3 regions of the Chelatococcus sp. CO-6 genome follow, and region 1 is predicted to be linked to each of the others. Evidence: predicted binding sites of a transcription regulator. Region 1 holds the regulator's gene; each other region holds the start of a gene.
What was found. The regulator PhoB, encoded in region 1, activates phosphate uptake and scavenging genes when phosphate is short. The targets are predictions, from matches to a motif close to TGTCATNNANCTGTCAT.
Positions count from the first base shown of each region.

Region 2: the regulator PhoB is predicted to act here: its motif matches at 6,344-6,360, upstream of AL346_RS19760 (RNA degradosome polyphosphate kinase).
Region 3: the regulator PhoB is predicted to act here: its motif matches at 7,181-7,197, upstream of AL346_RS03195 (YdcH family protein).

Region 1 is NZ_CP012398.1:1,978,035-1,988,525, forward strand. Features, by position in the region: gene pstB (phosphate ABC transporter ATP-binding protein PstB) at 1-609, shown strand, start outside; gene phoU (phosphate signaling complex protein PhoU) at 639-1,358, shown strand; gene phoB (phosphate regulon transcriptional regulator PhoB) at 1,387-2,088, shown strand; gene AL346_RS09300 (GcrA family cell cycle regulator) at 2,192-2,737, opposite strand; gene AL346_RS09305 (aspartate aminotransferase family protein) at 3,109-4,308, shown strand; gene argF (ornithine carbamoyltransferase) at 4,308-5,237, shown strand; gene AL346_RS09315 (Hsp33 family molecular chaperone) at 5,237-6,217, shown strand; gene AL346_RS09320 (bifunctional 2-polyprenyl-6-hydroxyphenol methylase/3-demethylubiquinol 3-O-methyltransferase UbiG) at 6,207-6,827, shown strand; gene argE (acetylornithine deacetylase) at 6,834-7,994, opposite strand; gene apaG (Co2+/Mg2+ efflux protein ApaG) at 8,026-8,418, opposite strand; gene AL346_RS09335 (CDP-alcohol phosphatidyltransferase family protein) at 8,524-9,192, shown strand; gene AL346_RS09340 (2'-deoxycytidine 5'-triphosphate deaminase) at 9,277-10,377, shown strand; gene AL346_RS09345 (cupin-like domain-containing protein) at 10,439-10,491, opposite strand, start outside.
Region 2 is NZ_CP012398.1:4,233,849-4,244,339, forward strand. Features, by position in the region: gene rnd (ribonuclease D) at 1-411, shown strand, start outside; gene AL346_RS19750 (methyl-accepting chemotaxis protein) at 412-2,391, opposite strand; gene ppx (exopolyphosphatase) at 2,552-4,021, opposite strand; gene AL346_RS19760 (RNA degradosome polyphosphate kinase) at 4,059-6,239, opposite strand; gene AL346_RS19765 (DnaA/Hda family protein) at 6,445-7,131, opposite strand; gene AL346_RS19770 (AI-2E family transporter) at 7,140-8,234, opposite strand; gene AL346_RS19775 (CDP-alcohol phosphatidyltransferase family protein) at 8,294-8,824, opposite strand; gene purM (phosphoribosylformylglycinamidine cyclo-ligase) at 8,988-10,061, shown strand; gene purN (phosphoribosylglycinamide formyltransferase) at 10,058-10,491, shown strand, end outside.
Region 3 is NZ_CP012398.1:649,964-660,454, reverse strand. Features, by position in the region: gene AL346_RS03240 (Re/Si-specific NAD(P)(+) transhydrogenase subunit alpha) at 1-453, shown strand, start outside; gene AL346_RS03235 (NAD(P) transhydrogenase subunit alpha) at 506-955, shown strand; gene AL346_RS03230 (NAD(P)(+) transhydrogenase (Re/Si-specific) subunit beta) at 960-2,360, shown strand; gene AL346_RS03225 (alpha/beta hydrolase) at 2,477-3,349, shown strand; gene AL346_RS03220 (tetratricopeptide repeat protein) at 3,355-4,245, opposite strand; gene rpsU (30S ribosomal protein S21) at 4,497-4,727, opposite strand; gene AL346_RS03210 (5-(carboxyamino)imidazole ribonucleotide synthase) at 4,869-5,954, opposite strand; gene purE (5-(carboxyamino)imidazole ribonucleotide mutase) at 5,947-6,438, opposite strand; gene AL346_RS03200 (YdcH family protein) at 6,792-7,016, opposite strand; gene AL346_RS03195 (YdcH family protein) at 7,223-7,411, shown strand; gene AL346_RS03190 (acyl-CoA synthetase) at 7,483-9,111, opposite strand; gene AL346_RS03185 (glycerophosphodiester phosphodiesterase) at 9,204-10,199, opposite strand; gene AL346_RS03180 (sulfite exporter TauE/SafE family protein) at 10,243-10,491, opposite strand, start outside.

The DNA of each region.
Region 1 (10,491 bases):
AACCGGATGAACGACACGATCCCGATCTGCCGCGTCAGCGGCCGCATCGAGATCGACGGCAGCGACATCTACGACCGGGGCCTCGACCCGGTGCAGCTGCGGGCGAAGGTCGGCATGGTGTTCCAGAAGCCGAACCCCTTCCCCAAGTCGATCTACGAGAACGTCGCCTACGGGCCGCGCATCCACGGGCTCACCAGTTCCAAGGCCGACCTCGACGAGGTCGTCACCATGAGCCTCAAGCGCGCCGGCCTCTACGAGGAGGTGAAGGACCGCCTCACCTCGCCGGGCACCGGCCTCTCCGGCGGGCAACAGCAGCGCCTGTGCATCGCCCGCGCCATCGCCGTCAATCCCGAGGTCATCCTCATGGACGAGCCGTGTTCGGCGCTCGATCCCATCGCCACCGCGAAGATCGAGGAGCTGATCGACGAGCTGCGCGAGAACTACACCATCGTCATCGTGACGCACTCGATGCAGCAGGCGGCGCGCGTCTCGCAGCGCACGGCCTTCTTCCACCTGGGCAAGCTCGTGGAGGAAGGATCGACGGAACAGATCTTCACGGCCCCGCAGGACAAGCGGACGCAGGACTACATCACCGGGCGCTTCGGCTGAGGCCGCCGCAGGAACAAGGATTGCCGACGATGACCGATCATATCGTCAGCTCGTACGACGTCGAGCTCGACACCCTGCGCAGCAAGATCGCCGAGATGGGCGGCATCGCCGAGAAGATGCTGGGCGACGCGACGATGGCCCTGGTGCGGCGCGATGCGGCCCTCGCCCAGGCGGTGATCGCCGTCGACGAGCGGCTCGACGCCCTGCAGCACGACGTCGAGGAGCGCGCCGTGCTCACCATCGCCAAGCGCCAGCCGATGGCGGTGGACCTGCGCGAGATCGTCTCCGCCATCCGCGTGGCAGGGGACATCGAGCGCGTCGGCGACCTCGCCAAGAACACCGCCAAGCGCGTCGTCGCCATCAGCAACGAGATGCAGCCGCAGAAGATCGTCGGCGGCGTGCAGCACATGAGCGACCTCGTGCAGGCCCAGCTCAAGGACGTGCTCGACGCCTATGCGCAGAAGGACACGGCCCGCGCGCTCGACGTGTGGCAGCGCGACGACCGCATCGACGCGCTCTACACCTCGATCTTCCGCGAGCTCCTGACCTACATGATGGAAGATCCGCGCAACATCAGCTTCTGCACGCATCTCCTGTTCCTCGCCAAGAACATCGAGCGCATCGGCGACCACACCACCAATGTCGCCGAGACCATCCACTATCTCGTCACCGGCAAGCCGCTCGCCGCCGAGCGGCCGAAGAGCGACGAGTCGAGCTTCACCACGGTGCCGGTCGCCGGCCAGCAGTAAGCGTCGATCACGCGTAACGGAAGGACCGATGGGACCTCGTATCCTCATCGTCGAAGACGAAGAGCCGCTCACACTCCTCCTGCGTTACAACCTCGAGGCCGAAGGCTACACCGTCGACGCCGTCGCCCGCGGCGACGAGGCCGAGGTGCGCCTGCGCGAGCAGGTCCCGGACCTCGTGTTGCTCGACTGGATGCTGCCGGGCCTATCCGGCATCGAGCTGTGCCGGCGCATGCGCGCCCGGCGCGAGACCGAGCGGCTGCCCGTCATCATGCTCACCGCCCGCGGCGAGGAGGGCGAGCGCGTGCGCGGCCTCGCCACCGGCGCGGACGACTATGTCGTCAAGCCCTTCTCGGTGCCGGAGCTGCTGGCGCGCGTGCGCGCGCTGCTGCGCCGCGCCAAGCCGGGCCATGTGGCCACCCTCCTCACGGCCGGCGACATCGAGCTCGACCGCGAGACCCGGCGCGTGCGCCGTTCCGGCCGCGAGCTGCACCTCGGCCCCACCGAGTTCAAGCTGCTCGAGTTCCTGATGCAGAGCCCCGGCCGCGTGTTCACGCGTGAGCAGCTGCTCGATGGCGTCTGGGGCCACGACGTCTACATCGACGAGCGCACGGTGGACGTGCATGTCGGCCGCCTGCGCAAGGCCATCAACCGCGCCCGCAAGCCCGATCCCATCCGCACGGTGCGTGGCGCCGGCTATTCCTTCGACGAGACCTTTTCGCACGCGGAGTGAGGGGCGGCGGTGCCGGCCGCCCGTCCGCTTCCTCGCCATCAAAGAAAAAGGCCGGAGCGTCGCCGCCCCGGCCTTTCGTTTATCTTAAAGCCCGCTGCGAGGCTCAGGAGCGCATCACCTTCTTCTCGCGCCGGCGGTCCGCCGCCGGCTGGTAGGCGATGCGCGCATGGTGCGCGCAATAGGGCATGCCGAGCAGGGAGCGGGCGCCGCAGAAGCGGAAGTCCGGCGTCGTCGGGTCGCCCATCGGCCAGCGGCACATGGCTTCCCGCAGCTCCATGATGGTGACGCGCTCGCTCAGCGGCACGACCACCTCTTCCTGCGGCTGGAACTGCTGCTGCGGCACCGCCTCGGTCTCGAGCTCCGGCGCTGCGGCGAGGGCCGTGTTGCCGCGCACGACGGTCTGGCCCGACGGCTGCGCCATGGGATGGCTCGGGCTGCGTGTGGGCGCCGCCTTGCGTGGCCGGGATGCCGCCGGGGCCGCCGACTTGGCGCGGCCGGAGAGGCCGAGCCGATGCACCTTGCCGATGACGGCATTGCGCGTCACGCCGCCGAGCTCGGCAGCGATCTGGCTGGCGCTGAGGCCCTCGGTCCAGAGCTTGCGCAGCAGCTCCACCCGCTCGTCGCTCCAGGTATTGCTCTGATCGCTCATCGCTCTCTCCGCCCGGCTCGTCTCGGCGCGCGCAAGGGAAGCGCGAAAGAGGCTCTCGCCTCGTCGCATCCTGCTGCAGGTAGCGCCGATAGGGAATTGGCCACACGATATGTCGTGGTCTGTGGCTCGGAAACTACAATATGAGGGAAGGCGCGAGCAAGGCTTCGCGCCGGCCGATCTGCGTTTTCCCCAAGATCATGACAGCAATCGGGCGCCGGCTGATCGATCGTATCAATGCGATTGAATTGACAGGCTCCGTGACCCATCTAAAATTGTGGACGGTGCCGCCCCTGCCCGGGCGGCACTTTGATTTTCGGGAAAATCCGAGGCGTCCGGCGGCAGGCCGGCGCCTCATCGCGGAGACGAGAGACGTGACTTCGCCGCTTCTGCAGACCTATGCGCGGGCCGACATCGAATTCGAGAAGGGCGAGGGCGCGTGGCTCGTGACGCGAAGCGGCGAGCGATACCTCGATTTCGGCGCCGGCATCGCAGTCAACGCCCTCGGCCATTGCCATCCGCATCTCGTCGAGGCGCTGACCGCGCAGGCCGGCAAGCTCTGGCACACGTCGAACCTCGTGCGCATCCCCGAGGGCGAGCGGCTCGCCCAGCGGCTGGTCGATGCCACCTTCGCCGACAATGTCTTCTTCACCAATTCCGGCGCCGAGGCGCTGGAATGCGCCATCAAGATGGCCCGGCGCTACCATTCGTCCAAGGGCCAGCCCGAGCGCTTCCACATCGTCACCTTCGAGGGCGCCTTCCACGGCCGCACGCTGGCGACCATCGCCGCCGGCGGCCAGAAGAAATATCTCGAGGGCTTCGGCCCCAAGGTCGAGGGCTTCGACCAGGTCGCCTTCGGCGACTGGGAGGCGCTCGAGGCCGTCGTCGGCCCGCAGACCGGCGCCATCCTCATCGAGCCGATCCAGGGCGAGGGCGGCATCCGCGCCGTTGCGCCCGAGGCGTTGCGTCGCCTGCGCAAATTCTGCGACGAGCGGGGCCTCCTCCTCATCCTCGACGAGGTGCAGAGCGGCGTCGGCCGCACGGGCAAGCTCTTCGCGCACGAATGGGCCGGCATCACGCCGGACATCATGGCGGTGGCCAAGGGCATCGGCGGCGGCTTCCCCATGGGCGCCTGCCTCGCCACCGCCGAGGCGGCGAGCGGCATGACCTATGGTGTGCACGGCACCACCTTCGGCGGCAACCCGCTCGCCATGGCGGTCGGCAATGCGGTGCTCGACGTGGTGCTGGCGCCCGGCTTCCTCGATCAGGTGGCGCAGACCGGCCTGCTCCTGAAGCAGCGCCTTGCTGCGCTCAAGGACAGGCATCCCGGTGTCATCGCCGAGGTGCGCGGCGAGGGGCTGATGCTCGGCCTCAAGCTCGCCGTGCCGAACACGGAATTCGTCGATGCGGCGCGGGCCAACAGGCTCATCGTCATCGGCGCCGGCGACAACGTGGTGCGGCTGCTGCCGCCGCTCACCATCGGCGAGGCCGAGGTGAGGGAGGCGCTGGAGCGCCTAGAGGCGACCGCCGCCGCCGTCGAGGCCGCCCGCTCGGCCGAGAAGGGAGCAGCGTGATGAGCGGCTCCGTGCGTCACTTCCTCGACCTCACCGATTTCACGCAAGGCGATCTGCGCCAGGTGCTCGACGCCAGCGCGGCGTTGAAGGCCGGGCGCCGCAAGGGCCAGCCGCCGAAGGAGAAGCCGCTCGCCGGCAAGGTGCTGGCGATGATCTTCGACAAGCCGTCGACGCGCACGCGCGTGTCCTTCGACCTTGCCATGCGCGAGCTCGGCGGCGAGCCGCTGATGCTGACGGGCAAGGAGATGCAGCTCGGCCGCGGCGAGACCATCGCCGATACGGCGCGCGTCCTCTCGCGCTATGTCGACGCCATCATGATCCGCATCCTCGACCACGAGGCGATGCTGGAGCTCGCCCGCCATGCCGACGTGCCGGTGATCAACGGGCTGACGAAGCGTTCGCATCCCTGCCAGATCATGGCCGACGTGCTGACCTTCGAAGAGCATCGCGGCCCGATCAAGGGCCGCACCGTCGCTTGGTCGGGCGATGCCAACAACGTGCTCGCCTCCTGGGTGCACGCCGCGGCGCGGCTCGATTTCACGCTCAACATCGCGAGCCCGCCGGAGCTCGCCCCGCCCGAGGAAGTCATCGCCTTCGCCCGGCGGGAGGGCGCGCGCGTCAATGTCACGAGCGATCCCTTCGCGGCGGTGGACGGCGCCGATGCCGTCGTGACCGACTGCTGGGTGTCCATGGGCGACGAGGACGAGGGCCGCCGCCACAACCTGCTCAAGCCCTACCAGGTCAACGGCAAGCTGATGGGCGCCGCTGCCAAGGGCGCCATCTTCATGCACTGCCTGCCGGCGCACCGGGGCGAGGAGGTGACGGACGAGGTGATGGACGGGCCGGCTTCGGTCGTCTTCGACGAGGCGGAGAACCGCCTCCATGCACAAAAGGGTATTCTGGCTTGGTGTCTGGGAGCAATCGCGTAATGGACATGGCTGCGCCGCCGGCCGGCGACGACCGCGTCCTGCCCTTCGCGGTGGAGGGGCTCGACGTGCGCGGCCGCGTGGCCAGCCTCGGGACGAGCGTCGACACGATCATCGCGCGCCACGACTATCCTGCCCCCGTCTCGCGCGTGGTCGGCGAAGCCGTGGTGCTGACGGCGCTGCTCGGTTCGGCGCTCAAGCTCGACGGCCGCTTCCAGCTGCAGACGCGCAGCGACGGGCCGATCGACATGGTCATCGTCGATTTCGATGCGCCGGGCCGGCTGCGCGCCTGCGCCCGCTTCGATGCCGGGCGCCTCGAGGCGGCCATCGCCGAGCGCGCGACGGCGACGGGCGACCTCATCGGCCACGGCCATCTCGCCCTCACCATCGACCAGGGCGGCGACATGAACCGCTACCAGGGCGTGGTGGCGCTCGAGGGGCAGAGCTTCGAGGAGGCGGCGCACCAGTACTTCCGCCAGTCCGAGCAGATCCCGACGCTCGTGCGCCTCGCCGTCGGCGAGGCGCTGGGCGGCGGCGACCATGCCTGGCGGGCCGGCGGCCTCATGGTGCAGTTCCTGCCGCGCTCGGCCGACCGGATGCGCCAGCCGGATCTCGATCCCGGCGATGCGCCCGAGGGGCACGATCCGGCGGCCGGGCCGGACGAGGACGATGCCTGGGTCGAGGCCAAGCTCCTCGTCTCCACGGTCGAGGATCACGAGCTGCTCGATCCGACGCTGACGCGCGAGCAACTGCTCTACCGCCTCTTCCACGAGCGCGGCGTGCGCGTCTTCGAGCCGCAGCCGGTCGAGGAGAGCTGCCGCTGCTCGTCCCACCGCATCCTCGCCATGCTCAAGCGCTTCTCGCCCGAGGATCGTGCCGACATGGTGGGGGACGACGGCCGCATCGGCATCACCTGCGAATTCTGCTCGCGCCATTACGACATCGATCCGGCGGATGTCGCGGAGGAAGCCGATGCCGGCTGACGAGCGCGGACGTCCGCGGGGCACGGACGGCTATGGCGAGAACGCCGAGGTGCTGGTGGCCCGTTACGAGAGCCTGTCGTTCCTCGACAACCATGCCGACATCCTGCACCTGCTGCCGGCCGCGCCGGCGCGCGTCGTCGATATCGGCGCCGGCTCGGGCCGGGACGCGGCGGGCTTCGCCCGCCTCGGCCACGAGGTCGTCGCCGTGGAGCCGACGGCGGAGATGCGCAGCCGCGGCGAGGAACTGCACCGCGACGTCGCCATCACCTGGCTCGACGATTGTCTGCCGGACCTCGCGGGGCTGCGGCCGATGGGCCCTTTCGACGTCGTCGCCATGACCGCGGTGTGGATGCATCTCGATGCGGCGGAGCGCGAGGCGGCCATGGCCGTGATCGGCAATCTGGTCGCGCCGGGAGGCCTCCTCGTCCTCTCCCTGCGCCATGGCCCGGTGCCGCCCGGCCGCCACATGTTCGCGGTGACGGGCGACGAGACAGTCGCCCTTGCCGCAAGGCACGGCTTCGAGCAGGTTTTCCGGGCGCAGGTCCCGAGCAAGCTCAGCCAGCCGGGCGTGAGCTGGACCAAGCTCGCCTTCCGCAAGCGGCGTGGCTGACGCCGTCTATTGCGCGAGGCTGCGCGCCAGGTCGCGCATGAAGGCGGCGCCCGCCTCCAGTTCCGCGAGCGTGATGTACTCGTCCGCCTGATGCGCCCGGTCGATGGTGCCCGGCCCGCAGACCACGGTGGCGATGCCGGCGTTCTGGAAGTGCCCGGCCTCCGTGCCGAAGGGCACGGTGATGGTGCGGTTGCGGCCGGCAAGGCGCAGCGCCAGCGTCTCGGCGGCCGAGCCTGTGTCGGGCCTGAGGCCGGGAACGGAGACCTCGCACAGGGTTTCGATGCGGCTCGCCGGCGCCGTGCGCCGCATGCGCGCGAGGACCGTCTCGGATACCGCGGCGAAGCGGCGCGGGATCTCCTCAGGGTCGAGATCCGGCAGGCCGCGGAACTCCCAGTGGAAGGTGCAGTTGCGCGCGAGGATGTTGCGCGCCGTGCCGCCGGCGATGGTGCCGATGTGGATCGTCGTATAGGGCGGGTCGAAACGGCCGGACGCGTCGCCGCGCGCCACGAAGTCCTCGGCCATGCGGTTGAGTTCCGCCACGAGGTCGCAGGCGGCCATGACCGCGCTCGCGCCGAGCTCGGGCTTCGAGGAATGCGCCTCGACGCCGTGCACCTGCGTCTCGAAGGTCACGACGCTCTTGTGCGCATCGGCCACCTCGAGGCCCGTCGGCTCGCCGACGAAGACGGCGCCGGGCAGCGGCAGGTCCTTGCCGAAGCAGGCGATGCCGTCGACCACGCCGAGGCAGGTCGTTTCCTCGTCATAGGAGAGGAAGATGTGGATCGGCCGCTTGAGATCCGCGGCCAGGAACTCGGGCACGAGGGCGAGCGCCAGCGCGCAGAAGCCCTTCATGTCCACCGCGCCGCGGCCATAGGCGCGCCCGTCCGCGACGCGCAGGCTGTAGGGATCGCTCGTCCAGGCCTGGCCGGCCACGGGCACGACGTCGGTATGGCCGGAGAGGACGACACCGCCGGGCACGGCCGGGCCGATGGTGGCGAGCAGCGCCGCCTTGTCGCCGGTGGCGTTCGGCAGGCGGATGTACGGCACGCCCCAGCCGTCGAGATAGGCCGCGACGAATTCGACGAGCGCGAGGTTGGACTTGGCGCTCTCGGTGTCGAAGGCGACGAGCCGCGCCAGCATGTCGAGAGGGGAAAGGCGCGTGCCGGTCATGCGGGGCCCGATCGGTTGCTGCTGCGAAGGATCAATGCATGACCCGCCGCACATAGGGGCTGTCCAGCGGGAACAGCGGGATATCCACGGGAAAACGCTCGCCGCGCTGCGTGATCATGTCGTAGGAGCCCGTCATCGTACCGTGGGCCGTCGAGAGGGGGCAGCCGCTGGTGTAGGTGAAGCTCTCGCCCGGCTCGAGGATCGGCTCCTCGCCGATGACGCCGGGGCCGTGCACCTCCTGGGAGCGGCCCTCGCCGTCGGTGATCGTCCAGTGGCGCGTCTTGAGCTGCACGGTCTCGGCGCCGAGATTGACGATCTCGACCGTGTAGGCCCAGAAGAAGCGGCTTTCGCGCGGCGAGGATTCGTCCTCGAGGAAACGCGGCTCGACAGTGACGCGAATTCCCTTCGTTTCGGCCCGGTACATCTCGCAGCTCCGTGAACGTCGCAAACGGACAACGCCCCGTCCGGCGTGGTAAGCGCTAACGGGGCCGAGCGTCAATCGCCCCGCGCGCCGGGGAGGCAGCACGACATGCTCGATGGGATCATGCGCCGTGTCATCGACCCGCCGCTCGCCGTCGCGGGCCGGCGGCTGGCCGCCGCCGGCGTTGCGGCCGATGCGGTGACGCTCGCGGGCTTCGCAGCCGGGCTTGCCGGCGCGGCAGCGGTCGTCCTGCGGCTCGATGTCCTTGCCGCCCTTCTCTTCCTCGCCGGGCGCCTCGCGGACGGCCTCGACGGGGCGATCGCGCGGGCCGGCCGGCGCACCGACCGCGGCGGCTTTCTCGACATCGTCTGCGACTTCGCCTTCTACGGCGCCTTCCCGCTCGCCTTCGCGCTGCGCGATCCCGACGCCAATGCGCTCGCCGCGGCGGCCCTTCTGTTCAGCTTCTACGTCAACGGCGCGACTTTCCTCGCCTATGCGGCGGTGGCGGCCCGGCGGGGATGGGAGACCGAGGCGCGCGGCGTGAAATCCATCTATTTCACGGCCGGCCTCGCGGAGGGTACCGAGACGATCCTCGCCTTCCTCCTCATGCTGGCGCTGCCGCAGCATTTTCCGGTGATCGCCTACGCGTTTGCCGCCATGACGCTGGCGACGGCCCTCGGCCGGGGGCTCGTCGGCTGGCACCGCTTTCGCGATGCCCCGCAGGGGCGCGCTCCGGGCTTTTCCCCGCCGGAACGGGACGATCACGCGCGGCCATAGCCTTTGCGGTGAAAGCGCGCTAATCACGGTGCGCCCGCTCATCGGGCGTTGTCCGTTTGTCCCGCGAGGTTCCTGCGAGGTTTCATGGTCCAGCTCGTTCCCGGCATCCAGCCTGCAGAGACGATCGCCGCCTTCGCCGAGACCGGCGTCATCCGCACCGCGGCGGCCTTCGACGGGGACCAGATCCAGCCGGCGAGCCTCGACCTGCGCCTCGGCGCACGGGCCTATCGTGTCAGGGCGAGCTTCCTGCCCGGCCGCGGCCGCTCGGTGCGCGAGCGGCTCGCGGGCCTCTCCCTGCACGAGATCGACCTGACCCGCGGGGCCGTGCTCGAGACGGGCTGCGTCTACATCGCCGAGCTGCAGGAGGGGCTTGCGCTGCCTGCCGGGCTCGCCGCCGCGGCCAACCCCAAGAGCTCGACGGGCCGCCTCGACGTCTTCACCCGCGTCATCGCCGACCACGGCCGTGAGTTCGACGTCATCGACGCCGGCTACGAGGGGGCGCTGTTCGCCGAAATCTCGCCGCGCACCTTCCCGGTGCTGGTGCGCCAGGGTTCGCGCCTGTCGCAGCTGCGCTTCCGCCACGGCGCCTGCCGTCTGACCGATGCGGAGCTCACGGCCCTGCACGAGGAGGAGCGGGTAGTCACCTCGCACGAGCCCTCGATCCAGGCCGGCGTCGCCGTCAGCGTCGACCTCGCCGGTTTCGGCGAGCGCCGCCTCGTGGGCTATCGCGCCAAGCGCCACACTGGCCTCGTCGATGTCGACAGGCCCGGCGCCTATCAGGCGAGCGCCTTCTGGGAGCCGCTCTATGCCGGCGGCCAGGGCGAGCTCATCCTCGATCCGGGCCAGTTCTACATCCTCGCCTCCAAGGAAGCCGTGCACGTGCCGCCGGACTACGCGGCCGAGATGGTGCCCTTCGATCCGCTGGTCGGCGAGTTCCGCGTGCACTACGCGGGCTTCTTCGATCCCGGCTTCGGCCATGCCGGGGCGGGCGGCTCGGGCGCCCGCGCCGTGCTCGAGGTGCGCTCGCGCGACGTGCCCTTCATCCTGGAGGACGGGCAGATCGTGGGCCGCCTCGTCTACGAGCGCATGGCCGCCCGCCCGGCCGTGCTCTACGGCGCCGGCGCCGGCTCGCACTATCAGGCGCAGGGGCTGAAGCTCTCCAAGCACTTCGTCATGGACGTGTGACCGGCCGGCCTGTGGCGCCGGAGCGCGGCGCGGAGGCCGCGCCGCCGGCGGGGCTGTGATATCAGGCCTTCTTCTCACCATAGTAGTAATTCGCCTGCTTGCCGAAGACCAGGC
Region 2 (10,491 bases), 2.1 Mb from region 1:
GCCGTGCACGCGCCGACGACGCCGGAGGCGCTCGGCGCGCTGCGCTCCGTCCCCAACGGCTTCGAGCGCTCGCGGCCGGCCGGCGACATCCTCGCCGCCGTCGCACGCGGCGTGGCGCGCGATCCGAAGTCCGTCAGCCTCGGCGAGCGCGGCCGCAAGGCCGGCTCCAACGGCGCCGCCATCGAAATGCTCAAGGTGCTGCTGAAGGCCGTGGCGGAGAACGAGCGGGTCGCCCCGAAGATCCTCGCCACGGTGGACGATCTCGAGGCCATCGCCCTCGACGACGAGGCCGACGTGCCGGCGCTCACCGGCTGGCGGCGCCAGCTCTTCGGGGAGAAGGCGCTCGCCCTCAAGGCCGGGCGCCTCGCGCTCACCGTCGACCGCGGGCGCGTGCGCCTCGTCGAATATTGATCAGGCCGCCTCGCGCAGGAACTCGTCGAGCGCGCCGACGAGGAACTGGGCCGACCGGGTGAAGTCCTGCGACAGGGCGGCGAGGCTTTGCGCGGCCTCGCGCGTCTTGGCCACCGTCTCACCCATGGCCGACAGGCTCTCGTTCATCAGCGTCGCCCCCCGCGCCGCTTCCGACGTGCTCGCGGCGATGGCGGCCGTCGCCTGCCCCTGCTCCTCGACGGCGGCGGCGAGCGACGTGCTGAACAGGTTGATGGCCCTGAGCGCCTCCTCGATCTCGCCGACGGCGCTCAGCGTGGTCGCGGTATCGTTCTGGATGCCGTCCACATAGGCGGTGATGTCGGCGGTCGCCTTGGCCGTCTGCTGCGCGAGCTGCTTGACCTCGCCGGCGACGACGGAGAAGCCCCGCCCGGCCTCCCCCGCCCGCGCCGCCTCGATGGTGGCGTTGAGCGCGAGCAGCGCCGTCTTCTCGGCGATCGACTGGATGAGATACACGATGGCCTCGATGCGGCGTGCCGCATCGCCCAGGGTGCGCGCCTTCTCGCTCGACCGCTCGCCGACCGCCAGCGCCTCCACGGCGACGCGCGAGGCCTCGAAGGAACGCTGCGAGATGTCGTTGATGGAATGGGCCAGCTGGTCCGTCGCCGAGGCGACCGTGGCCATGTTGGTGGAGGTGTCGGCCGCCGTGCCGTGCGCGCGCTCGACGAAGGAGGCGGAGACCTCGACCTCCGCGCCGAGGTCCTGCGACAGGCGGCCGAGCGAACCGGCCCCTTCGCGCACCGCGACGAGGATGGAGGTGGTGCGCTCGCGCAACCGGCCGATCGCCTGCTCCAGCATGCGCCGGCGGGCCTCGTTCTCCTCGGCGGCCAGCTCGGCCTCGCGCTGCAGCGCCGCATTGGCCTGAGCCTGGTCGCGGAAGACGCCGAGGCTGCGCGCCATGATGCCGATGGCATCGTCCCGGTCCGCCCCGGCGATGGCGATGGCGGCGTCGCCCGCCGCCAGCCTCTGCATGCTGCGGCCGAGGCCGTCGAGGGGCGCGACGATGCGGCGGTCGAGCCAGAGCAGCGTCAGCCCCGCCGTGACGAGGCCGCCGAGGAAGGCGAGCACAAGGCCGCCGAGCAGCATCCCCGTGAGCCGCGCGATCTCGGCCACCGCGTCGGCAGAGGCCGTCTCGGCCGCGGTCCGCATGTCACGGGCGAGCGTGCCGGCCTCCGCCACCGCCGCCTCGAGCGCCGCGGCGGCACCTGCCGCCCGCTCGCCCGCACCGGCCTTCTGTGTCACGAAGCCGTAAAGCTTGGCGCGCTCGCTCTCGGCGGCGCGCAGGAGATTGCGCGACGAGACCCCGAATTCGCGCAGGCGGGCCCCCGCCATGTCGAGCCGGTCGATGAAATTCGAGATCCGGTCGCGCAGCGCCTCGAACCCGGCCGCGTCGTTGTCGCCGAGGAAGGCGATGGCGCCCGCGGCGATGGCCGAGGCCTCCTCCCGCAGGCGCGCCACGGCCGCCGCCTCTGCCTCTCCGCCGGCCGCCGACAGCGCCCGGGCGATCGTTTCCGTCGCCGCGAGAAAGTCCGTCACCGTTTGCGGATAGACCTCGTCGAGATCATCGAGCGCCCAGCGCGACACCACGGCATCGCGTGCCCGCGGCCCGAGCGTGCCGCTGATCGCGGCGACACGCGCGACGTCGTCGGCAAAGGGTGTATCCGCCGCAAGCGCCGCCAGCCCCTCGACGGCACCCGCGAGGCGCGCGAGCTCCGGGTCGATCAGCGCCTCCGGAGCGCGCCCGAAGGCGCCCTCGGCGGTACGCACGCGCAGCACCATCTGCTCGAGGTCCGACACATAGCCCGCCGCCCCGCCGACGACGCGCATGAGCGCCCCGGTCTCGCCGGCGAGCCGCGCCATGTGCGACACCGTGGCGCCGACGACGGCGAGCACCAGACCCATGCCGACCACGATGAACAGCGCGATCGGCGTCGAAACGCGCAAATTGATCCTGCTTCTCAGCGATAATGTCGCCACGCCTGCCCCCGAATCCCCTTTTGTGCAACGCACACGTTGTGGAGATCCGGCATTGCGGAACGGTTACCCTTACATGAAATTTCTGTGACAGGCCTTTGTAATAGAAGTCGTTTCCAGTTCCCCGAGCTTATTTGCCGGTCTGAATGACGGGCTCGCGGCCGACGAGGCGGGAGAGCTGCTTGACGCGGTTGAGCAGACGGTCGCTCGCCAGCGCGGCAAGATCGCCCGGCAGCGCCAGCACCAGCTTGCCGCCGTGCCCCGTGATCGGCGCCCGCGGCAGGACCCCCGGCATGGCCGCCGAGACGAGATAGGCGACCCGCATGGCACCGCCGAGGATGCGCGCCCGGTCGATCATCCGGGTCGTCACCAGTTCGCGGATGCGCGGGCTGATGTCGTCCACCGACAGGCCGACGTGGCGGAAGAAGACCGACAGGGCCAGGAAGGCGCGGCCGGGATGGTCGACGCCGACGAAGGCGGCATGGGCGATGATGTTGAGCCCCTGCTCGCCGCGATAGTCGGGATGCGCGCGCCAGCCGATGTCGGCGAGGAGGCACGCGGCATGGCGCAGGCGGCGCTCCTCCCCCGTCTCGTCGAGGTGGAGCGAGGCGACGAGCTTGTCGGTCCAGCCGATCAGCTCCTCGCCGTGCATCGGCGCGCGCGAGCGCAGCAGGTTGAGCTCGCGCGCCGCGGAGAGCAGCGGATCCATCCGCCGCTCCTCGTTGGACAGCTTCTCGTAGAGCAGCCCCTCGCGCACCCCCTGCGCGGAGATGACGACCGTCCTGGGCTTGCCCTTGCGGATGATCTCTTCGAGCAGCAGCGCCCCGTAGCCGAGCAAGGGCCGGCGGGCCGCCGAGACGGCCTCGATCGATTCGAGCGTTTCCGCATCGACGCGCTCGACGATCTTGGCGAAGTCCGTGACGTCCTTCGGCGCCACCGTATAGCCGTGCATCACGTGCAGCGGATAGCCCTTCTGCGTCATGTGCAGGCGCGCCAGGGCGCGCCAGGTGCCGCCGACGGCATAGAAGGTGCGCCCCTTCAGGCGCTCCAGCGGCTCGGCCCTGGCGAAGGCGTCGCGCACCACCTTCGAGGCCTTGCGGATGTTGCCGCCGGTCGTGTCCTGCAGGGCGAGGCCCCCGAGCGGCAGCGACACCCCCTTGCCGAGCTCGAAGCCGCGCACGTCGATGAGCTCGAGGCTGCCGCCACCCATGTCGCCGACGACGCCGTCGGCATCATGGAAGCCGGACATGACGCCGAGCGCCGAGAGCTGCGCCTCGCGGCTGCCCGAGATGAGCTCGATGGGATGGCCGATCGCCGCCTCGGCCCGGGCGAGGAAGTCGGGCCCGTTCTCGGCATCGCGCGCCGCGGCCGTCGCCAGCACGTGCACCGAGCCGACCTGCATGAGCCCGCACAGGACGCGAAAGCGCGCCAGAGCCCTGAGCGCCTTCTCGACCGCGTCGTCGCGCAGCCGCTTCGTCGTCGTCACGCTGCGGCCGAGGCCGCAGAGCACCTTCTCGTTGAAGATCGGCGTCGGGGCCCGCGTCATGCCCTCGTAGGCGACGAGGCGGACCGAGTTGGAGCCGATATCGACGATGGCCACCGGTGCGCCGACATCGAGCCGGCCCGGGGCACGCAGTTCAGGCAGAGGATCCCTTGGCGAGGGTCCTGGGGCGCGAATCCTTGAGAGACTTTCCACGTCCAGACAGACTCGGGTTCGTCATGAAGTACTGATGAGCGTTGAAGGACTGCTCCCCCTTGCCCGGGATGATGCGCTTGCTCGTCCCATCGGGCAATACAGTCCAGCTCTGCTCGTTGTCCAGCAGATTGGCGAGCATGATCTGCTCGAGGATCTGCTCATGGACCGTCGGATTGGAGATCGGCAGCAGCGCCTCGACCCGCCGGTCGAGGTTTCTCTGCATCAGGTCGGCCGAGGAAATGTAGAGATGCGCCTTGGCGTGCGGCAGCCCGTGCCCGTTGCCGAAGGCGTAGATGCGGCTGTGCTCGAGGAAGCGGCCGACGATGGACTTGACGCGGATGTTCTCCGACAGGCCCGGAATGCCGGGCCTGAGGCAGCAGATGCCGCGCACGATGAAGTCGACCTGCACGCCGGCCCGGCTCGCCTCGTAGAGCGCGTCGATGATCGTCGAATCGACCAGCGAGTTGCACTTGCCCCAGATCTGGGCCGGGCGGCCGGCCTTCGCATGGGCGATCTCCTCCTCGATATGCTTGAGGAGGCGCGCCTTGAGCGTGACGGGCGAGACGGCCATGCGCTCGAGCTCGGCCGGCTCGGCATAGCCGGTGATGAAGTTGAAGATGCGCGCCACGTCCCGCGCGATGACGGGATCGGCCGTGAAGAACGACAGGTCGGTGTAGATGCGCGCCGTGATCGGATGATAGTTGCCCGTGCCCACATGGCAATAGGTGACGAGCTGCCCGCCTTCGCGGCGCACCACCGACGACAGCTTGGCATGGGTCTTGAGCTCGATGAAGCCGAAGACCACCTGCGCCCCGGCCCGTTCGAGGTCGCGCGCCCAGCGGATGTTGGCCTCCTCGTCGAAGCGGGCCTTGAGCTCGACGAGCGCCGTCACGGATTTGCCGGCCTCCGCCGCCTCCGCGAGCGCCTTGACGATGGGCGAGTCGGACGAGGTGCGGTAGAGCGTCTGCTTGATCGCCACCACGTTGGGATCACGCGCCGCCTGCTGCAGGAACTGCACCACCGCGTCGAAGGATTCGTACGGGTGGTGGATGACGATGTCCTTCTGGCGGATGGCGGCGAAGCAATCGCCCCCGTGCTCGCGGATGCGCTCGGGAAAGCGCGGGTTGTAGGGTTTGAACTTGAGGTCGGGCCGGTCGAGCCCGACGAGCTGGCTGAGCTCGTTGAGCGCCAGCATGCCCTCGACCACGAAGATCTCGTCGGTCGTCACGTTGAGCTCGTCGGCGACGAAGGCGCGCAGCCCCTCGGGCATGGCCGCCTCGACCTCGAGGCGGATGACGCTGCCGCGGCGGCGCTGCTTGAGGGCCGATTCGAACAGGCGCACCAGGTCTTCCGCCTCTTCCTCGATTTCGAGGTCGCTGTCGCGGATGACGCGGAAGCACCCCTGCCCCTTCACCGTGTAGCCGGGGAAGAGCTTGGCGGTGAACAGGACGATGAGCTGCTCGAGCGCGATGAAGCGCTGGGCCCCCGTCTCGGCGAAATCCGGCAGGCGCACGAAGCGCTCCACCCGGTTCGGCACGCGGATCAGCGCGTTGAGCGAGCGGTTGTCGCTCTGGCGGAAGAGCGCCAGCGCCACCGTGAAGCCGAGGTTGGAGATGAACGGGAAGGGATGGGCCGGATCGACCGCGAGCGGCGTCAGCACCGGGAAGACGTGGTGCAGGAAATAGTCGTCGAGCCACAGGCGCTCGGCCTTGGTCAATTGCCCGGCGTCGACGAGGACGATGCCATTCTCGAGCAGTTCGTCCCTGAGTTCGCGCCAGCGGCGCTGCTGGTCGCTGGCGAGCACCGACACCTCGGCGCCGATGCGCATCAACTGCTCGGCCGGCGTCAGCCCGTCCTGCGACTGGGTCATGACGCCCGAGCGCACCTGGCCGCGCAGGCCGGCGACGCGCACCATGAAGAACTCGTCGAGATTGTTGGCCGAGATCGACAGGAAGCGCAGCTGCTCCAAAAGCGGATGGCGCTTGTTGGAGGCCTCCTCCAGCACCCGGCGGTTGAACTGCAGCCAGGACAGCTCGCGGTTGATGAAGCGCTCGGACGACTGGCGCAGCGCCTCGGCAGCGGCCGCCTCGGCAGCGACGGCCCCACCCTGGTCGAGCTTCACCGCCTCGCCCTGCCCGCCCGCCGGCTTGATCGCCTCGAGGTTCACCGTCCCGCTCCCTTTAGCTATGTCGTTGCCGCCTTGTCCCGTCCTTGTGCGTCAATTCCAAGACAGACGCATGACGACAGGATGCGCGGCGCACGGCGGCTTCCCGCGCCGCTCCTCAGCCTCCCATCGGCGCGGCCGGGATGCAACCGTCTCGGAGGCGTCAGCCGTCGCCCATCGCGAGCATGTCGAGGACGGCAAGGGCGAGCGGGCGCGTGATGCGCCGGCCGCGGCTCAAGGCCTCCCGGTCGAGGGCGGCGACGAGGCGCTGAGCGGCGGCGAGCGAGCGCTCCATGCGCGGCAGGACGGACTCGACCACGCTGGTATCGACGACGAGCTGCCGGTCGACGAAGAGCTTGACGAGAACGGCGCGCAGGAGCGCCTCGTCCGGCGCGCCGATGTCGACCGCCGGCGACTGGCGCAGGCGTGACAGGAGATCGGGGGTGGCGAGGCCCCAGGCCTCCGGCGCCGTCCGCGCCGTCAAGAGCAGGCTGCGGCCGGTGCTGCGCATGGCGTTGAGAAGGTGGAAGAAGGCATGCTCGTCGAGCGGGCTGCGGTCGCAGTCCTCCACCACGAGCGCCGGCGCGCCGGCGAGCGCCGGCACGGCCGGAAGCGTCACGGCGGCGGCATCGGCGACCCTCGCACCGGCACGCTCGGCCCAGATGGCGGCAAGATGCGTCTTGCCGGCCCCCTCCGGGCCGACGAGGCGCAGGACGGGATGCGGCCAGTCGGGCCAGCGCTCGATCAGGGCATAGGCGGCCTCGTTGCACGGGCTGACGAGGAAATCCTCCGCCCCGTAGCGCGGCGTCAGCGCCAGATCGAGCGGCAGTTGTCGGGGCTTGTCCGTCATGGGCCGGCTCACGCGTCCGTCTCCGGCCGGGGCGGCGGCGGCAGGCCTTCGTCATAGAGCGAGCTCGCCAGGTACTGCCGCACGGCAAAGCGCGCGAGGACGCCGAGCGCCGCCGCGATCGGCACGGCAAGGAGAAGGCCGACGAAGCCGAACAGCGAGCCGAAGGCGAAGAGCGCGAACATCAGCCAGACCGGGTGCAGCCCCACCGCATGGCCGACGAGCTTGGGCGAGAGGATGTTGCCCTCGAAGAACTGGCCGGCGAAGAAGATGGCGAGGGTCGCGCCGATCATGATGTAGTCGGGCCAGAACTGCACGATGGCGACGCCGACGGAGAGCACGAGGCCGGTCAGCGAGCCGACATAGGGGATGAAGCTGATGAGCCCGGCCCCGAGCCCGATGAGGGCCCCGAAGTTGAGGCCGATCAGCGAGAGGCCGACGGCATAGAACGTGCCGAGGATGATGCACACCAGCGCCTGGCCGCGGATGAAGCCGGCGATCGCCCCGTCCATCTCGCGGGCGAGCTGGCGGATGGTGGGCGCGTGCCGGCGCGGCAGCCAGCTGTCGAGGGTCGCGATCATCCGGTCCCAGTCGACGAGCAGGTAGAAGGCGACGACCGGCGTCACGACGAGCAGGGCGAAGACGTTGACGATGGCCTGCCCGCCCGACCACAGCGACTGCAGGAAGGCGCCGAGCCAGCGCGCGCCCTCGGACACCACGTTGCCGAGGGACTGCTGCACGTCCTGCAGCACGGCCGGGCCGCCCAGCCGCTCCAGCAGCGTGCCGCCCTGCTCGGCCGCCAGCTGCTGCAGGCGCGAGACCGTCTCCGGCAGCTTGCCGATGAAGGCGGCGAGCTGGTTGGCGACGATGGGGACGAGCAGGACCAGCGCGACGATGAAGAGGAGGATGAAGAGCCCGAGGATGAGGAGCGTCGCGAAGAGCCGGCTGAGGCCGAGCCGCTCCAGCCGGTCCGCCAGCGGATCCAGCAGATAGGCCAGCGCCAGGCCCGCCACGAAGGGCAGCAGCATGTCGCGCAGCACGTAGAGCCCCGTCACGACGAGGACGAGCGCCACCAACCAGAAGACGACCTGCCGCTGCGCGATCATGCGATATCCCGAGCTGCCGCCGGCAGCGCCTGTTCCTTGCGGCCCCGTACCGGGCGCGGTTACGTGGCCATATGCCGCAGCCACAGAGCGAGATAGGCGCCCGCCGACAGCAGCGTCAAGAGCGCCACGGCCGCGAGCGCAAGATCGTGGACAACGGCGAGATCGAGCCCGAAGGCCCTTGCGCCGAGCACGAGGCCGGCAAAGCCGATCTGCGCGACGGTCGTCATCTTGCTGACCCACAGCGGCCGGATGGCGAGCGGCCGCGCCATGAGCCACGAGAGGACGATCGCCATCAGGATCATGATGTCGCGGAAGACGACGAGGATCGCAACCCACCCCGGCAGGACGCCGACGACGGCGAGGCTCACGTAGATCGAGATGAGCAGCGCCTTGTCGGCGAGCGGGTCGAGATAGGCGCCGAGTTCGCTCTGCAGGCCGAAGCGCCGCGCGAGGAAGCCGTCGACCGCGTCGGAAATGCCGGCGACGGCGAAGAGCACGAAGGCCGCGAGCCACTGTCCCGAACCGATCATGGCGATGACGACGGGCACGAGGATGAGGCGGGCGATCGTGATGAGATTGGGCAGGGTCATGGTGGCAGGTCGTGACGAGGATGCCCCCAATCTAGGCAGCGCGACCGCACTGTGCGAGCCCCGGAAGCACCAAGGGCCCGTGTCGGGTCTTGCACAGCGGCGCCCGGCATCGTACTGCCCGGACTTAAAGAGCGTGCGGCGCGCGCCCCGGAGCCTGGTCACGATGCAGAAGCCCCCGAAGAACGGTCTCACCTATGCCCAGTCCGGCGTCGACATCGATGCCGGCAACGCTATGGTCGAGGCGATCAAGCCGCTGGTGCGCGCAACGAAGCGCCCCGGCGCCGACACCGAGATCGGCGGCTTCGGCGGCCTCTTCGATCTCAAGGCGGCGGGCTTTTCCGACCCCATCCTCGTCGCCGCCAATGACGGCGTCGGCACCAAGGTGAAGATCGCCATCGACACCGGCATCCACGACACCGTCGGCATCGACCTCGTCGCCATGTGCGTCAACGACCTCGTGGTGCAGGGCGCCGAGCCGCTCTTCTTCCTCGACTATTACGCCACCGGCAAGCTCGAACCGGAGGCGGGCGTCGCCATCGTCAAGGGCATCGCCGAGGGCTGCCGCATCGCCGGCTGCGCGCTGATCGGCGGCGAGACGGCCGAGATGCCCGGCCTCTATGCGCAGGGCGACTACGATCTTGCCGGCTTCGCCGTCGGCGCCGCCGAGCGCGGCACGCTCCTGCCCCGGCCCGATATCGGCGTCGGCGACGTCGTGCTCGGCCTCGCCTCCTCGGGCGTTCACTCGAACGGCTTCTCGCTGGTGCGCAAGGTGGTCGAGACCACCGGCCTCGGCTGGGAGGACGATGCCCCCTTCGCGCCCGGGACGCCGCTCGGCCGGGCGCTGCTGGCGCCGACGCGCATCTACGTGCGCTCCGTCCTCGCGGCGCTGAAGGCCGGCGCCGCCGTCAAGGGCCTCGCCCACATCACCGGCGGCGGCTTTCCGGACAACATCCCGCGCGTCCTGCCCAAGGGGCTCGGCGTCAGGCTCGACCTCTCCGCCATCGCGGCTCCGCCGGTGTTCGGCTGGCTGGCCTACGCGGGCGGCATCGCCGAGGCGGAGATGCTGCGCACCTTCAACTGCGGCATCGGCATGGTCGTCATCGCCGCGGCGGAAGAGGCGGAGGCGGTGGCCGGCCATCTCGCCGATGCCGGCGAGACGGTCTGCCGGCTCGGCGAGGTCGTCACGGCCGCCGAGGGCGCCGAGCGGGTGACGGCGACGGGACATCTCGCCCTGTGACCGCCGCCCCGACAAAGAAGCGCGTCGCCGTGCTCATCTCCGGCCGCGGCTCCAACATGACGGCGCTGATCGCGGCAGCCGCCGATCCGGCTTTTCCGGCGACGATCGCGCTCGTCCTGTCCAACCGGCCCGACGCGGCCGGGCTCGCCGTGGCCGCCGAGGCGGACATTCCGACGGCGGTCGTCGACCACAAGCCGCACGGCAAGGACCGCGAAGCCTTCGAGCGCGTGCTGGACGAGACCCTGCGGGCGGCCGGCATAGACATCGTCTGCCTCGCCGGCTTCATGCGCGTGCTGACGCCCTGGTTCGTCGAACGCTGGACCGGGCGGATGCTCAACATCCACCCCTCCCTCCTGCCCGCCTTCCGCGGCCTCGACACCCACGCCCGCGCGCTCGCCGAGGGCGTGCGCCTGCACGGCTGCACCGTGCA
Region 3 (10,491 bases), 1.3 Mb from region 1:
GGCTACGCCAAGGAGATGTCGGACGCCTACAAGCAGAAGCAGGCGGAGCTCGTCGCCTCGCATATCGCCAAGCAGGATGTGGTCATCACCACCGCCCTCATTCCGGGCCGGCCGGCGCCGAAGCTCGTGAGCAAGGCGATGGTCGAATCGATGAAGCCGGGCTCGGTCGTCGTCGATCTCGCGGTGGAGCGCGGCGGCAACTGCGAGCTGGCGAAGCCCGGCGAGGTCGCGGTGCACAACGGCGTCAAGATCGTCGGCCACCTCAACGTGCCGGGGCGGCTCGCGGCCACGGCCTCCAGCCTCTACGCCAAGAACCTCTACGCCTTCGTCGAGACGCTCGTCAGCAAGGAGACGAAGGCCGTTGCCGTGAACTGGGACGACGAACTCGTCAAGGCAACCTGCCTGACGCGCGACGGCGCCGTCGTCCATCCGGCCTTCCAGCCGCAGGGTTAAGACAGTCCGACAGGCCCCGTCCGGGGCGAGGATCAGCAGGGGGAAGCGAGCCATGGCCAACCTGACGCCGGAACAGGCGCTCGAACAGGCCCGTGCGGCGGCCGACGTCGCCAGACAAGCGGCCGAAGCCGCACAGAGCTATGCCGATCAGGCGGCCGCGGCGCTGGGTGCCGCCGCCCATGCCGCGACGGGCGGCGCCGTCGACCCGACGGTGTTCCGCCTCGCCATCTTCGTGCTCGCGGTCTTCGTCGGCTACTACGTGGTCTGGTCGGTGACGCCGGCCCTGCACACGCCGCTGATGTCGGTGACCAACGCCATCTCCTCCGTCATCGTCGTCGGCGCGCTGCTCGCCGTCGGCGTCGAGACGGCGCCGGTGCTCGGCGACGGGCCGGTGTGGGCGCGGATCTTCGGCTTCATCGCCCTCATCTTCGCCTCCGTGAACATCTTCGGCGGCTTCCTCGTCACGCAGCGCATGCTGTCCATGTACAAGAAGAAGGGCTGAGCGAATGTCGGCCAATCTCTCGACCCTTCTCTACCTCGCCGCGGGCGTCCTCTTCATCCTCGCGCTGCGCGGCCTGTCGCATCCGGTGACGTCGCGGCAGGGCAACCTCTACGGCATGATCGGCATGGGCCTTGCCATCGTGACGACGCTGGTGGGCCATCCGCCGGCGGGCGGGCTCGCGTGGCTGCTCGTCATCGTCGGCATCGCCATCGGCGGCGGCACGGGTGCGGTCATCGCCAAGCGCGTGCCGATGACGGCGATGCCGCAGCTGGTCGCGGCCTTCCACTCGCTGGTTGGCATGGCGGCGGTGCTGGTGGCGGCGGCCGCGCTCTATGCGCCGCAGGCCTTCGACATCGGCCAGGTCGGCACCATCCACGGTGGCAGCCTCGTCGAGATGGCGCTCGGCGTCGCCATCGGCGCCATCACCTTCACCGGCTCGGTCATCGCCTTCCTCAAGCTCGACGGGCGCATGAGCGGCAAGCCGATCATGCTGCCGAGCCGGCACGCCATCAACATCGCGCTCGCCGTGGCGCTCGTGGTGCTGATCGTCCTCTTCGTGCTGACGGAGAGCCGCCTCGTCTTCTGGCTGATCACGCTCGTCAGCTTCGCGCTCGGCGTGCTGCTCATCATCCCGATCGGCGGCGCCGACATGCCCGTCGTCGTGTCGATGCTCAACTCCTATTCGGGCTGGGCGGCGGCCGGCATCGGCTTCACCCTGGGCAACCTCGCGCTCATCATCACGGGCGCGCTGGTCGGCTCCTCGGGTGCCATCCTGTCCTACATCATGTGCAAGGGGATGAACCGCTCGTTCATCTCGGTCATCCTCGGCGGCTTCGGCGGCGAGAGCGCGACGGCGGCAGCCGGCGAGACCGAGGCGCGGCCCATCAAGCAGGGCTCGGCCGACGACGCCGCCTTCCTCATGAAGAACGCGAGCAAGGTCATCATCGTGCCGGGCTACGGCATGGCGGTGGCGCAGGCCCAGCACGCGCTGCGCGAGATGGCCGACAAGCTCAAGCACGAGGGCGTCGAGGTCAAATACGCCATCCACCCCGTGGCGGGCCGCATGCCGGGCCACATGAACGTGCTGCTCGCCGAGGCCAACGTGCCCTACGACGAGGTGTTCGAGCTCGAGGACATCAACTCCGAGTTCGCGCAGGCGGATGTCGCCTTCGTCATCGGCGCCAACGACGTGACGAACCCGGCGGCCAAGACCGACCCGGCCTCGCCAATCTTCGGCATGCCGATCCTCGACGTCGAGAGGGCGAAGACCGTGCTCTTCGTCAAGCGCGGCATGGGCTCGGGCTATGCCGGCGTCGAGAACGAGCTGTTCTTCAAGGACAACACCATGATGCTCTTCGCCGACGCCAAGAAGATGGTCGAGGAGATCGTCAAGGCGCTGGACTGACAGGCGCGCTCTTGCAACGGACATCGGAAAGGCCGCCGCGAGGCGGCCTTTTTCCTGGGCGCGCCTCACGAGGCCGTGGCTGGCGGCTGCAGGCCTGCTCGTGATATGGCGCAGACATGATCAAGGTCGCGCTCAACGCCACTGCGCTGTTCGCCGTCGTCTACGGGCTGATGGTGGCGGGGCTCGTCGTCTTCCAGCGCGACCTGCTGTTTCCCGCCGACGCCGCGCCGATCGACGGCAGCGTGGCGGCCATCCCGGGGCTCGAGCAGGTGCAGCTCGAGACGAGCGACGGCGAGAGCCTGAATGCCTGGGTGGTGCCGCCGGCGCCGAACAGGGCGGTGCTCGTCTTCTTCCACGGCAATGCGGGCAATCTCGCGCTCGCCTTCCGCGTCAGCCGCTTCCGGCAGCTGGTCGCGGACGGTACCGGCCTCGTTGCCGTCAGCTACAGGGGCTATGGCGGGTCGACCGGCCGGCCGAGCGAGGCGGGCCTGCACCGTGACGGCGCGGCGGCCTATGCCTATGCCGCCGAGCGTTTCGGTACGGAACGGCTCTTCGCCTATGGCGAATCGCTCGGCACGGGCGTTGCCGTGCGCCTTGCGGCCGAGCAGCGGCTGGCCGGGGTCATCCTCGAGGCGCCCTACCTGTCGACGGCCAAGGTGGCCTCAGGCATCTATCCGTTCGTGCCGGTGTCGCTGCTCATGAACGACCAGTTCCGCAGCGACGAGATCGTGGGCCGCATCGGCGTGCCGATGCTCATCCTGCACGGCATGCGCGACGGTGTCATCCCCTTCGCCCATGGCGAAGCGCTGTTCGGCCTTGCCGTGACGGCGCGCCGCTTCGTCCGCTTTGTCGACGGTGGCCATGTCGATCTCTTCGACCATGGCGCGGTGCCGCACATCCAGCGCTTCATCGCCGATACCCTCGCAGGGAGGGTCGCCGGCACGGATGTTCTGACCGTTCCGGCGCAGCAGGAGGCCGGCCGGCGGTAGGGGGATCAGCGGAACAGCGCGAGGCCGCCGCCAACGCGGGACATGCCCTCGCGCGCCACCTGGTTGCTGCTGTCGATGGACAGCGCCCGCTGGTACGACTCGGTCGCCTGCGCGCGGTCGCCCTGGCGCTCGAAAGCGACGCCGCGCCACGCCCAGGCCACCGCATTGCGGTTGTCGGCGTTGAGGGCGGCGTTGAAGTCCTCGATCGCCTCCTGGTACTTGCCCACGGCGACGAGGCTCTGGCCGCGCGCGGCATAGGGCGCGCCGGCGAAGGGGTTGCGGTCGATGGCCGAGCGGAAGTCGGCGATGGCGAGCTCGTTCTGCCCCTGGCGCTGGTGCACGAGGCCGCGGGCATGATAGGCCTCGGCCGATTCGGGGTTGAGCTGGATGACCCTGGAGAGATCGGCCAGCGCCTGGTTGAAGTCGCCCTTGACGCGCAGCAGATTGGCGCGGCCGAGATAGGCGGGGCCGTAATTGGGGTCGGCCTGGATGGCACGGTTGAAGTCGGCCAGCGCCTGGTCGTCCCGGCCGGTCTGGCGCAGCGACAGCGCCCGGTTGGTGTAGGCCGCGGCGAAATTCGGATCGAGCTTGATCGCCTGGTTGAAGTCGCTCATCGCGTCGCTATAGCGGCCGGAGCGCGCATAGGCCGCACCGCGGGCGTTATAGGCCTGGGGATCGTTCGGGTTGGCCCGGATCACCTCCGACAGCGAGGCGAGGTTGGTCTTGCTCGCGTCCGTATTGTCCTGCACGAACTCCGCCACGCCGCGCGAGCCGCCGACGCCGCCCACCGTCTCGCAGCCGGCCAGGGCCAGTGCCACCGCAAGCGGCAGCAGGCCGCGGCCGAGCGTCGTCGCCGACAGGATGGCGCCAGAGGCCGACTTCCCCCGTTCGTTCACGTCAATCCTCCACCCCGAACATGTTGATCGTTTGTTGCGTGCCGGTTCTGGGACACAAGTGAGGCAGGAGCGTGAACGCCCCGGCGCGGCCGGGACCTCGCTGGCGCTCCCCGAGAGGCGGGACGGCGGGCACATGCAAACAAAGCGCCCATCCGCGAGGAGGGCGCTTGCGCTGCCGGGGCCCGGACCCCGTGATGATACGCCAATGCCGCGATGCCGGAGGCGAGAGGCGCCCCCGCTGCGGCGGCCCCTCAGCGGGTCGGCTTCGGCTTGCTCGGCAGCAGGCCTTCGCGCTGCAGGCGCTTGCGCATGAGCTTGCGGGCGCGGCGGACGGCCTCGGCCTTCTCGCGGGCGCGCTTCTCCGACGGCTTCTCGTAGTGGCCGCGGAGCTTCATTTCCCGGAAGATGCCTTCGCGCTGCATCTTCTTCTTCAGCGCACGGAGCGCCTGATCAACGTTGTTGTCGCGAACGAGAACCTGCACGCGTCGTCTTCCCGCTTTTGAATTCGTGGTGAGTGGCGAAACGCCGTAATGGCGCGAACGGCGCGCCACAACCGTGGCAGGGTGGATAACAGATCGGATGGCGCCTGTCCACAGGTCCGGCGCCGGAAACCGGTCTCCACCTCAGGTTTTGACGCGGGTGACGTGGCCCATCTTGCGACCGGGCCGGGCGGTCGCCTTGCCGTAGAGGTGCAGATGCGCGCCCTCCTCGGCGAGGAGCTCCGGCCAGGCGGCCATGTCGTCGCCGATGAGGTTGGTCATCTCCACCGGCCCGACGAGCGCGACCGAGCCGAGCGGCCAGCCGCAGACGGCGCGGATATGCTGCTCGAACTGCGAGGTCTTGGCGCCCTCGATCGTCCAATGGCCGGAATTGTGCACGCGCGGTGCGATCTCGTTGACGAGAAGGCGCGGGGGTTCGCCGTCCGTCTCGACGACGAACATCTCGACGCACAGCGTGCCGACATAGTCGAGCGCCGTGGCGATGCGCCCGGCGATGGCGCGCGCCTCGTCGCACAGGTCCGCGGGCAGGGTGCCGGGCACGCGCGTGATGTGCAGGATGTGGTCGCGGTGCTCGTTCTCGCACAGGTCGTAAGCGGCGACGCTGCCGTCGAGGCCACGCGTCGCCACCACGGACACTTCGCGCAAGAAGGGCATGAAGCCTTCGAGAATCGCCGGCACGTGGCCGATGGCGCCGAGCGCGGCCGCCGGGTCGTCGCCCGTCCTGATGATGACCTGGCCCTTGCCGTCGTAGCCGAAGCGGCGCGTCTTGAGCACGGCCGGCCGGCCGAGGGCGGCGAGGGCGGCGCGCAGGTCCGTCTCGTTGGAGACGGCGCGGAAAGGGGCGGTGGCGATGCCGAGGTTGCTGACGAAGGTCTTCTCCTCGAGCCGGTCCTGGGCCACGGCGAGGGCCCGCGCACCGGGGCGCAGCGGCACGTGCGATTCGAGGATGTGGGCCGTATCGGCAGGGACGTTCTCGAATTCGTAGGTGACGACGTCGACGCTCGCCGCAAAGCCGACCAGCGCCCCCTCGTCGGCGTAGGGGGCGACGGTGTGGCGGGCCGCCACCTCGAAGGCGGGGCTGTCGGGATCGGGCGCGTAGATATGGGCCTTGAGGCCATAGCGGGCGGCGGCGAGCGCCAGCATGCGGCCGAGCTGGCCGCCGCCGAGGATGCCGATGGTGGAGCCGGGGGCGAGCATCGCGTCAGTCATCCTGCGGCCGCTCGGCAACGGCCGCGCTCTGGGCGGCACGCCAGTCGTCGAGGCGTGCGGCGAGCGCCGTGTCGGAGAGGGCGAGGACTGCGGCGGCGAGAAGGGCGGCGTTGACGGCGCCGGCCCGCCCGATGGCGAGCGTGCCGACGGGAATGCCGGCCGGCATCTGCACGATCGACAGGAGGCTGTCCTGGCCCGACAGGGCCTTCGACTGCACCGGTACGCCGAAGACCGGCAGCGGGGTGAGCGAGGCGACCATGCCCGGCAGGTGGGCCGCGCCGCCGGCCCCGGCGATGATCACCTTGAAGCCCTCGTCGCGCGCGCCCCTGGCGAAGGCGAAAAGCCGCTCGGGCGTGCGGTGGGCGGAAACGATGCGCGCATCGTAGGCGATGTCGAGCGCGGCCAGCGTCTCCGCCGCGTGGCGCATGGTCTCCCAGTCCGACTGGCTGCCCATGACGATGGCGACCGGCGTGTGCGTCGTCATTGATGATCCTGCGAAAAAGCCTTCCGCGCGGGGCATACAGTAACAGGCGGGCAGTGGGCAATCGGCAATCGGCTCCGCTCTCGCGTCTCGCCGACGCTGCATGCGTCCGGCAAACGCGGCGGGGTAGGGTCGCGGCGTGCCTGCGCTTCAACCCTGCGCACGCTCGTGCCCCGGACGCACCGCAGCATGAAATGATGCGGTGCTGAGCCGGGGCCTATTCACACCGCGCCTTCGGCAGTTTCTTGCGCTGGGTCCCGGATCGCATTCCGCTCTCGCTGCATGCGTCCGGGACACGAGGTTGCTTCCGGTTGCGGCGAGGTGATGCCCGCGCGACTGCCGGCTGCCGACTGTCGCTACGCAATGATGTCCGGCGTCAGCCTGTCTTCGAGAAAGGTGATGCGGTCCTTGAGGATGAGCTTGCGCTTCTTCAGCCGCTGGATCTGCAACTGGTCGGCGGGGCCGACGGATTCGATCGCCGCGATCGCCGCATCGAGGTCGCGGTGCTCCTCGCGCAGGCGATTGAGTTCGCCCAACAGTTGCTGGCGTTCGTCTTCGTCGTCGATATCAATAGTCATCATGGCGCTGCCCGGGGGCATCGGCCCGGTGAATGACGGGAGCGCGAAGTATGCGGCGTGGCCGCACGCTCGGCAAGCCGAGCCCGTGCAAAAAGGGTGGCTTGCCCACTGCTCGCCGCCGGTGCGCCGCTGATGGCGGAATCTGCTTCGACTCCGCCACAATGCTGTGTCACAGTTCTGTCGTCGGAGTGATCCGAAGGAGGAAAGCGATGTCTTTGAACGCCCATCTGGCCGAGCTCGCAAAGCGGCACGAAGCGCTTGAGCGGGAGATCCAAACGGTGCAGGCCAGCCCCTCGGCTGACGAGCTCAAGATCGCGGAACTCAAGCGCAAGAAGCTGCAGTTGAAGGACGAGATGGAGCGCTTGCGTCATACGACGATATCGCAATCGATACATTGACAGATCTGCCGGCTGAACCGGCACGACGGCCACCCTGAGGGTGGCCGTTTTCATTTGGGCCGGCGGCCTCCTCAGACCTCGCGGGCCATCTCGCGCAGGCGGAACTTCTGGATCTTGCCCGTCGAGGTCTTCGGCAGCTCGGTGAAGACCACGTAGCGCGGGCATTTGAAGGCGGCGAGCCGGCTGCGGCAGAAGGCGATCAACTCCTCGGGCGTCGCCTCCGCTCCGGGCTTCAGCTCGACGAAGGCGCAGGGCGTCTCGCCCCATTTCTCGTCCGGCTTGGCGACGACCGCGGCGGCCTGCACCGCCGGGTGCTTGTAGAGCGCGTCCTCGACCTCGATGGAGGAGATGTTCTCGCCGCCGGAGATGATGATGTCCTTCGAGCGGTCCTTGAGCTGGATGTAGCCGTCGGGGTGCTTGACGCCGAGGTCGCCGGAGTGGAACCAGCCGCCGGCGAAGGCCTTGTCGGTGGCGGCCTTGTTCTTGAGATAGCCCTTCATCACCACGTTGCCGCGGAACATGACCTCGCCGAGCGTTTCGCCGTCGGCCGGCACGGGGGCGAGCGTCTCGGGGTCGCGCACGTCGAGGCCCTCGAGCACGAGGTAACGCACGCCCTGGCGCGCCTTCTTCGTCGCATAGTCGCCCATCGGCAGGTCGTCCCAGGCGCTGTTCCAGTCGTTGACGACGGCAGGGCCATAGGTCTCGGTGAGGCCATAGAGGTGGGTCACGTCGAAGCCGGCGTCCTTCATGGCGGCGAGCACCGCCTCGGGCGGCGGCGCGGCGGCGGTGAAGAAGGAGACCTTCTGGGGAAAATCGCGCTTGTCCGCGTCGGGCGCATTGAGCAGCGTCGCCATGACGATGGGCGCGCCGCACAGATGCGTGACGCCATGCTCGGCGAGCGCTGCATACATGGCGCCGGCGCGCACCTGGCGCAGGCACACATGCGTGCCGGCGACCACCGAGATGGACCAGGGAAAGCACCAGCCGTTGCAGTGGAACATCGGCAGCGTCCACAGATAGACGGGATGCTTCCCCATGCCGCAGGTGACGACATTGCCCATCGCGAGCAGGTAGGCGCCGCGGTGGTGGTAGACGACGCCCTTGGGGTCGCCGGTCGTGCCCGAGGTGTAGTTGAGCGAGATCGCGTCCCACTCGTCGCCCGGCATCTGCCAGGCGTGTTCGGGGTCGCCGCCGGCGAGGAAGGTCTCATAGTCGGCACTGCCGAGAAGCTCGCCGGGCCCGTCGTATTCGGGATCGTCGTAATCGATGACGAGCGGCTTCGCCCTGGCGAGGGCGAGGGCCTCGCGGACGGTCTTCGAGAACTCACGGTCGGTGATCAGCACCTTGGTCTCGGCATGGTCGAGCGTGAAGGCGATGATGGCCGCGTCGAGCCGGGTGTTGAGCGTGTTGAGCACCGCGCCGGTCATGGGCACGCCGTAGTGGCACTCAAGCATCGCCGGCGTGTTCGACAGCATCACCGAGACCGTATCGCCGCGGCCGATGCCATGGGCGGCCAGCGCCGAGGCGAGGCGCCGGGCGCGGGCATAGAAGTCGCGATAATTGCAGCGCAGGTTGCCGTGGATAATGGCCGTGCGCTCGGGAAAGACGCTCGCCGCCCTTTCGAGGAAGGTCAGCGGCGTCAGCGGCTGGAAATTGGCCGGGTTGCGATCGAGGTCGAGGTCGTAGGCTGAGGCCGTCATCTTTCCAGTCCACTTCGGAACTTGCGATGTGGCAGCCTAGCCGGCTAGGTCGCAGGCGATCAATCAGCCAAAGGGAGAGGCGCCTCGTCGGCCTAGGGCGCGACCGGCGCGGGCAGGGGCAGACCCTTGGCGGCCATCACGGTGCGGGCCCGGTCGGGATAGTCGGTGATGAGGCCATCGACGCCCCAGTCGATCAGGCGCGCCATGTCGTCGGTCTCGTTCACCGTCCAGGGCACCACCGCCAGCTCCATCTCCTGGGCTTCCTCGACGAGCGGCTGCGTGAGGTTGCGGAAATTGGGCGACCAGGTGGTGCAGCCGGCCTCCGTGACGAGGGCGGGCACCGAATCGAAATCGTCGACATCGAGGCCGCCGAGCCAGGGCGAGCCGCCGTCTCTGCCGCGCTGGAGCGTGTCGAAATTGCCCTCGCTCGTCAGGCACACGCGCGGGATGTCGGGCGAGACCTCCTTCAAGGCCATGAGGGTGCGCCAGTCGAAGGACTGGACCGTGGCGCGCTCGCCGAGCCCGGCCTTGTCGATGGCCTTCGCCAGCGCCGTGGCGAAGGCGCGCGGCTCGGGCGTGCCGGCATCCGGCGCCGGGCTCGACTTGGTCTCGATGTTGAAGCGCACGTCCTTCGCGCCGAGGCGTTCAGCGAGGGCGAAGACATCCTCGAGCGTCGGTATGCGCGTGCCGTCGACAGGCGTCTGCTCCGGGAAGGACTTGGCGGTGCGGCTGTCCGGCCTGATGCGGCCAACGTCGAAGCTCCGCAGCTCCTCGAGCGTCATGGCGGTCAGCGCCTTGCCCGGCCCGGCCAGAAAGGCGCCGTCGGGCCCGCGCGTGATGTCGGGATTGAGCTTGGGGTCGTGCGAGACAACGAGCACGCCGTCGCTCGTCATGCCGATGTCGAGCTCGAGCGTCGCGACCCCGGTGCGCAGGGCCTTCTCGAAGGCGGGAAGGGTGTTCTCGGGCGAGAGCCCGCGCGCGCCGCGGTGGCCCTGCAGGTCGAAGGCTGCCGCGCTCGCGCCGGCAAGAAGGAGGGCAAGGCAGGCCACGCCGGTGCGAAGGATGGTGAAACGTGCGAACGGCGGCATGGCTTTTCCTGTCGAGCTCTCGTCCCGGGCGGGACGGGAAGAATCAGATGAGTGCAATAAACCCATCATATGTCAGTTTGAGGCCGACGAGCACGAGCAGGGCATAGATGAGGCGATAGAAGGCGGTCGGGTCGACGCGCCGCACCAGCCAAACGCCAGCCATGGTCGAACCGACGGCGACGGGCATGAGCACGAGCGAGGTTGTGAGGTTCTCGTGCGTGAACTGGCCGAGCCAGACATAAGGCGCCACCTTCATCAGATTGACGGTGGCGAAGAACCACGTGGTGGTACC